Regions from separate parts of the Streptomyces sp. NPDC051561 genome, predicted to be linked through region 1. Evidence: riboswitches for the same ligand, from Rfam matches in the RefSeq annotation. Region 1 holds a riboswitch; each other region holds the start of a gene.
What was found. A riboswitch is a leader RNA that binds a small molecule or an ion and turns the genes downstream of it on or off. The one in region 1 is predicted to bind cobalamin.

Region 1 (2,182 bases):
CCTCTGCTCGCAGATCAAGTACCGCCGGATGTCCGACGCGGGCCTGCTGCCCAAGTCGACCTTCCGTGCCCCGGGCTCCCCGTGGACCAGCTGGTTCGCGCTGGCCTTCATCTTCATGGTCATCGTGCTGATGGGCCTCGACGAGGAGGGGCGCATCTCCCTCCTCGGAGCGCCCGTCTGGGCCCTGCTGCTCGGTGTCTCGTACCTGGTCATGAAGGCACGCGACCCCGAGAAGTTCGCCGCCCGCAAGTAGCAGCCGAGACTCTGCGTCTCACCATCCGGTCCCGTCCGTACCACTCCTCGGTACAGGCGGGACCGTTTGCATATCCTGGCGCCCATGCTGACCATTTCCCGCACCCTGCACGACCACATCGTCGCCCACGCGCGCGCCGACCACCCCGACGAGGCGTGCGGCATGGTCGCGGGCCCGGAGGGCACCGGCCGCCCCGAACGCTTCATCCCCATGCTGAACGCCGCCCGCTCGCCCACCTTCTACGAGTTCGACTCCGGCGACCTCCTCAAGCTCTACCGCGACCTCGACGACCGCGACGAGGAACCCGTCATCGTCTACCACTCCCACACCGCCACCGAGGCCTATCCCTCCCGCACCGACGTCACCTACGCCAACGAACCCGGCGCCCATTACGTCCTGGTCTCCACGGCCGACACCGACGGCCTCGGCGACTTCCAGTTCCGCTCCTACCGGATCGTCGACGGCGTCATCACGGAGGAAGAGGTCGAGGTGGTGGAGGGCTGACGGCGAACCCCGCCGCGTACCCCCCGGCCCGATCACCACGCACGCCCCGGGGCCCGGTCGCCCGCCGCCCGCGTCCCGGGTGAGAGACTGTGCCCCGACCAGGGCCGCAGGACCCAGGAAGCCGGTGTGAATCCGGCGCGGTCCCGCCACTGTGACCAGGCCCTTCGGGGCCCGGGAGCCAGGAACTGACCTGTTGCCCTCCATCCGGTAAAGGGGACGTGGAAATCCCCCAAGGAGGCACCTCCGCATGTCCTGGCGTACCCGTACCCAGATGGCTCTCATAGCCGCCGTCGCGCTCCCGCTCACCGCGTGCGGCATGACCACCACCCCCACCCCGGACGCCAGGGCCGCGCCCGCCGCCGGATTCCCGTACACCGTCGAGAACTGCGGCGTGAGGACCACCTTCACCAAGCCCCCGGCCCGCGCGCTGGCGATGAACCAGCACGCGACGGAGGTCCTGCTGGAACTGGGCCTCGCGAAGTCCATCACCGGCACCGCCTACCTGGACGACAAGGTCCTGCCGAAGTACGCCGCCGAGTACGGCAGGATCCCCGTCGTCGCCAAGGAGTACCCGGCCAAGGAGAAGCTCCTGGCCGCCAACCCCGACTTCGTGTACGGCGGTTACGCCTCCGCCTTCGACCCCAAGCAGGGCCGCGGCAGGGAGGACCTGAAGAAGTCGGGGATCGAGTCGCGGCTGAACATCGAGTACTGCACCAAGGGCAGCAGCGCGATCGACGACATCTACCGCGAAGTGGCCGAGACGGGACGGACGTTCGGGGTCGGGGCGCGCGCCGACACGTGGGTGGCGGACGCGAAGAAGACCATCGCGGACACCGAGAAGCAGCTCAAGGGCGTCAAGCCGGTCAGCGTCTTCGCGTACGACAGCGGCGACAAGACCGCATCGACCGCCGGCGGCAAGGGCATCGCCAACGAGATGATCACCCGTGCGGGTGGGAAGAACGTGATGGCGGACGTGCCGAAGTCGTTCACGGACGCGTCCTGGGAGCAGGTCGTCACGCGCAACCCCGAGGTCATCATGATCATCGACTACGGGTCGACGACCGTGGAACAGAAGAAGAAGCGGCTGCTCGACGACCCGGTCCTCAAGGACGTCCCGGCGATCAGGAACAAGAGGTTCGCGGTGATGCCGCTCTCCGAGCTGGTGGTCGGCGTGCGGGCGCCCGCCGCGATCGAGAGGCTGGCCCTTCAGCTGCACCCCGAGCTGAAGAAGTAGGGCGAAGAAGAAGGTGAGTTGCAAGACGCCGCCCGCCAAGGGCCCGCTCCGCTACACCCTGGTGCTCGGCGTCCTCGCCGCTGTCCTCGCGGCGGCGATGGTCGCCGGGCTGGCGCTCGGGCAGGTCCGGATACCCGCCGCGCAGGTGCTGGACATCGTCACCGGGGGAGCCGAACCGAGCCCGTTCCGCA
Region 2 (2,182 bases), on a different contig from region 1:
CCGCGAGGGCGACCCCCGCGAGGGGTTCCGCTGCTGCTGACCCCTCGGCCCTTACGTACCCGCGCCACGTTGACGGCCCGGTGTCCCGCCCCTCGAAACGGGGTGGGGCACCGGGCCGTCGCCATGCACACTCCCTGCCATGGACATCCGCATCCGGGCCGCCCGGCCCACCGAATTCCCCGAAACCGGCGACCTCACCGCATCCGCCTACCTCGACGACGGCCTCCTCGGCGCCGGCGCCGAGGACCCGTACCTCCTGGTCCTGCGCGACACCCCGGCCCGCGCAGGCAAGGCCGACCTGCTGGTCGCCGTGGACACCGACGACACCCTCCTGGGCACGGTCACCTACGCCGCCCAGGGCAGTCCGCTACAGGACATCGGCCGGCCGGGGGAGGCCGAGTTCCGGATGCTGGCGGTCGCCCACCGGGCCCGCGGGCGGGGCGTCGGCGAGGCCCTGGTGCGGGAGTGCGTCGCGCGAGCGAGGGCCGAGCGGGGTGTCGTACGACTGGTGATGTCGACCCAGCCCGCCATGCTCGGGGCGCACCGGATCTATGAGCGCCTCGGCTTCACGCGCACCCCGGAACGGGACTGGGAACCGGTTCCCGGATTGAGCCTGTTGACGTACAAGATGACCCTCTGAGCCGCTTCCGCAAGGGAAGAGCCCCGGCGCGCGACACAAGATGTGGTGGGTGCATCACCCAGCACCCACCACATGTATGCTCATGGCTGCTGTCACCGCAGGGGAATCCGGTGCGAATCCGGAACTGTCCCGCAACGGTATGCCTTGTGCACATTTGCGCACGCCGAGTCCGAGCACCTGCCGACAGCCCGTCCGGTTCGACCGATCCGGACACCGATTCGTCCGGGCCTCGCGGTAGGGCCAGTGGACGCAAGGCGACGTACGCCCGTTTCCGGGCCGGCGTGCGCCCGTGCGCCCCTTCCTCCCGCCGCAGGCACGGCGCCGAGCGAGGGAGAGCCCCCACGTGACCATCGCGCCAGTCGACCCGGCCATCGCCGAGCAGCGTACGGACCACCAGGACCAGCAGGACGCCCCCGGCACCGCCCTCCTGCGCACCCTGACCGACCTGACCGCCGACCTGCCCGACACCGACCCCGGCCGGGTCGCCGCCGCCGCCCTCCGTGGGCGCCACGCGGGCTCGGACGCCGCCGAACTCCGGGAGCTCGCCACCGAGTCCGCCGCAGGTCTCATCTCCGAGGACCCGGCCTACTCGCGACTGGCCGCCCGCCTCCTCACCCGTACGATCCGGGACGAGGCCGCCACCCAGGGTGTGCACTCCTTCTCCGGCTCCGTCGCCGTCGGCCACCGCGAAGGGCTCATCGCGGACCGTACGGCCGGCTTCGTCAGCAAGCACGCGGCGGCCCTCGACGCACTGATCGACCTGGAGGGCGACGACCGCTTCGAGTACTTCGGCCTGCGCACCGTCTACAGCCGCTACCTGCTGCGCCACCCGATCACCCGCCAGGTCGTCGAGACCCCGCAGCACTTCATGCTGCGGGTGGCCTCCGGCCTCGCGCAGGACGACAGCGAGCGGGCTCTCGCCGAGGTCGCCTCCCTCTACCGGCTGATGAGCCGGCTGGACTACCTCCCGTCCTCGCCGACGCTCTTCAACTCCGGCACCCGCCACCCGCAGATGTCGTCCTGCTACCTCCTCGACTCCCCCGTCGACGAGCTGGACTCCATCTACGACCGCTACCACCAGGTGGCCCGCCTCTCCAAGCACGCCGGCGGCATCGGCCTCTCGTACTCCCGCATCCGCGCCCGCGGCTCCCTGATCCGGGGCACCAACGGGCACTCCAACGGCATCGTCCCGTTCCTGAAGACCCTCGACGCCTCCGTGGCCGCCGTGAACCAGGGCGGCCGGCGCAAGGGTGCCGCCGCCGTCTACCTGGAGACCTGGCACGCGGACATCGAGGAGTTCCTGGAGCTCCGCGACAACACCGGCGAGGACGCCCGCCGTACGCACAACCTGAACCTCGCGCACTGGATCCCCGACGAGTTCATGCGCCGGGTCGACCAGGACGGCCCGTGGTCCCTCTTCTCCCCCGCCGACGTGCCCGAGCTGGTCGACCTGTGGGGCGACGAGTTCGACGCCGCGTACCGCAAGGCGGAGGCGGCGGGCCTGGCCCGCAGGACCATTTCCGCCCGGGAGCTCTACGGCCG
Region 3 (2,182 bases), on a different contig from region 1:
GGAAGCCGAGGCCCATCTGCGGCGGCTGGTGAAACTGGGACACGCGGAGGCGGTCCCGGGGAGCGATCCGGTGGTGTACGTCGCGATGTGAGGCGGAACACGTGGTTCCGCAACTGCCCCGCGAACCGGGGCCGTTGCGGGCGCCACGCCACCAAGTGAGACGCCGATTGCGGCTTTTGCTGCGAATGGGGACCTTCGGCTCGCGCCGCGGGGACACCCGTTGGTCAAGGCCACGACCGATATGAACGACCATGGGTGGTTGATCCTTTCGTACTGCAGAGAGCGACCCCCCATGGCCTACGGCTCCCCGTTCCCGCCCGGCTCCCCGTACCCGCCCTCCCCCGAGGCCCCCTACGGCTACGACCCGTACGGCCGCCCGTACTCGGACAAGTCGAAGATCGTGGCCGGGGTGCTCCAGTTCTTCCTGGGTGCCTTCGGTATCGGCCGCTTCTACACCGGGCACATCGGCATGGCCATCGCCCAGCTGGTGACCTGCGGCGGCCTGGGCGTCTGGGCACTGATCGACGCCATCCTCCTGCTGGTCAGCGACGGCAAGACCGACGCCCAGGGTCGCGTCCTGCGCGGCTGACCCATGACCGGCGCCCCCTTGCGCAGCCCCGCGCGCCTGCTGCCCGTGCTCGTGACGGCGGCCGGGCTCGCGGGGCTCGTCTACGTCTTTGTGCACAGCCCCTACGACCCGGGTCAGCTGTTCCTGCGCTGCCCGTGGAAGCTGGTGACCGGGCTCGACTGCCCGGCGTGCGGCGGCACCCGGATGACGTACAGCCTGCTGCACGGCGATCTGCCCGGCGCGTGGCGCGCCAATCCGGTACTGCTGCTCGCCGCGCCCTGGGTGCTGTGGCTGTACGGGAGGTGGAGCGCGGCCACCGTGCGCGGCAGGCGCTACCGGGTCGCGCTCGGTACCAAAGGTGTGACCGCCCTGGTCTCGGTGGCGGCGCTCTGGACTCTCGTACGGAATCTGTAGGCCCCGCCGCCCGGGGCCCAGCGGCAGGCCCCGGCCCCTACGGGTCGGTAGAGTGTGCGAGTCGTCATCATGCCCGTACGGGAGAAGCCGGTGCGAATCCGGCACTGACCCGCAACCGTGATTCCCCCCGCGCGCGAACCCCGCCGCAGGGTGAAGAGTCGGAACGCCCGGCCCGCATGACTGGCTCGGCACCGTCGAGGTAGAGGTATACGGAGCCGGCGCCGCGGGGCCCGGAGAAGGGGTCCGTGCCCGGCCTCCCTTCAGGAGAGGCACCACCGCATCATGACCCTTCGCCGCAGCGCCGCAGCGCTCGCCGCCACCGCAGTTCTCGGCGCGGTGGCCGCCCCGGCCGCCGTCGCAGCGCCGACGCCGTCGCCGGTGGCGCTCCCCTCCGGTCTGTACGGCAAGGGCGACCCGACGTACGACGGTGTCTTCCGGCAGTCCCTGGCACTGCTCGCGCAGGACACCGTCGGGGTGAAGCCTGCCGCGAAGGCGGTGGACTGGCTGGTGGGCCAGCAGTGCGACAACGGCGGCTTCGCCGCCTACCGCGCGGACGCGGGCAAGGCCTGCGACCCCAAGGACCCGAAAGTCATGCTCGACAGCAACGCGACGGCCTCCGCGGTGCAGGCACTGAGCGCGCTCGGCGGGCAGGACGCCGCCGCGCAGAAGGCCGTGGGCTGGCTGAGGTCCGTGCAGAACGCCGACGGCGGCTGGCCCTATGTGCCGGGCACGCCGAGCGACGCCAACTCCACCTCGCTGGTGATCGGTGCGCTGGTCGCGGCCGGGGAGAAGCCCAAGGACATCAAGGGCAAGGACTGGAAGTCGCCGCTGGAGGCACTGCTGGACTTCCAGGTGAAGTGCGACGGCGACGCCTCCCACCAGGGCGCCTTCGCCTTCCAGCCGGACAAGGCCAAGAAGCTCTTCCCGAACGCCGACGCGACCGCCTCCGTGGTCACCGCGTCCGCGCTCAAGGGTCTGGTCGTGCAGGCGCCCAAGGCCGCCAAGGAACTCACCGTCGCGCCCGCCTGCAAGGACGGCATGACCACCCCCGAGGCCGCGGTGGCGGGCGGCGCCGACTACCTCTCCCGGACGCTGGAGAAGAACGGCTCGCACCTGAAGTCGGCGATGCCCGGCGCAGAGGACAAGCCGGACTTCGGCAACACCGCGGACGCCGTGGTGGCCCTGGCCGCCGGTGACTAC

Region 2: linked by a shared signal. The riboswitch ahead of ACIA73_RS05675 (ribonucleoside-diphosphate reductase subunit alpha) and the one ahead of ACIA73_RS33550 (ABC transporter substrate-binding protein) in region 1 are both predicted to bind cobalamin.
Region 3: linked by a shared signal. The riboswitch ahead of ACIA73_RS10045 (prenyltransferase/squalene oxidase repeat-containing protein) and the one ahead of ACIA73_RS33550 (ABC transporter substrate-binding protein) in region 1 are both predicted to bind cobalamin.

What each region holds. Positions count from the first base shown of each region.
Region 1 is NZ_JBITDM010000022.1:29,287-31,468, reverse strand. It holds gene ACIA73_RS33560 (amino acid permease) at 1-253, shown strand, start outside; gene ACIA73_RS33555 (Mov34/MPN/PAD-1 family protein) at 338-757, shown strand; cobalamin riboswitch at 841-966, shown strand; gene ACIA73_RS33550 (ABC transporter substrate-binding protein) at 1,005-1,991, shown strand; gene ACIA73_RS33545 (FecCD family ABC transporter permease) at 2,005-2,182, shown strand, end outside.
Region 2 is NZ_JBITDM010000002.1:297,279-299,460, forward strand. It holds gene ACIA73_RS05665 (YbdD/YjiX family protein) at 1-40, shown strand, start outside; gene ACIA73_RS05670 (GNAT family N-acetyltransferase) at 140-640, shown strand; cobalamin riboswitch at 707-840, shown strand; gene ACIA73_RS05675 (ribonucleoside-diphosphate reductase subunit alpha) at 984-2,182, shown strand, end outside.
Region 3 is NZ_JBITDM010000003.1:419,605-421,786, forward strand. It holds gene ACIA73_RS10030 (MBL fold metallo-hydrolase) at 1-91, shown strand, start outside; partial or broken gene ACIA73_RS10035 (TM2 domain-containing protein) at 299-589, shown strand; gene ACIA73_RS10040 (DUF2752 domain-containing protein) at 593-982, shown strand; cobalamin riboswitch at 1,024-1,173, shown strand; gene ACIA73_RS10045 (prenyltransferase/squalene oxidase repeat-containing protein) at 1,265-2,182, shown strand, end outside.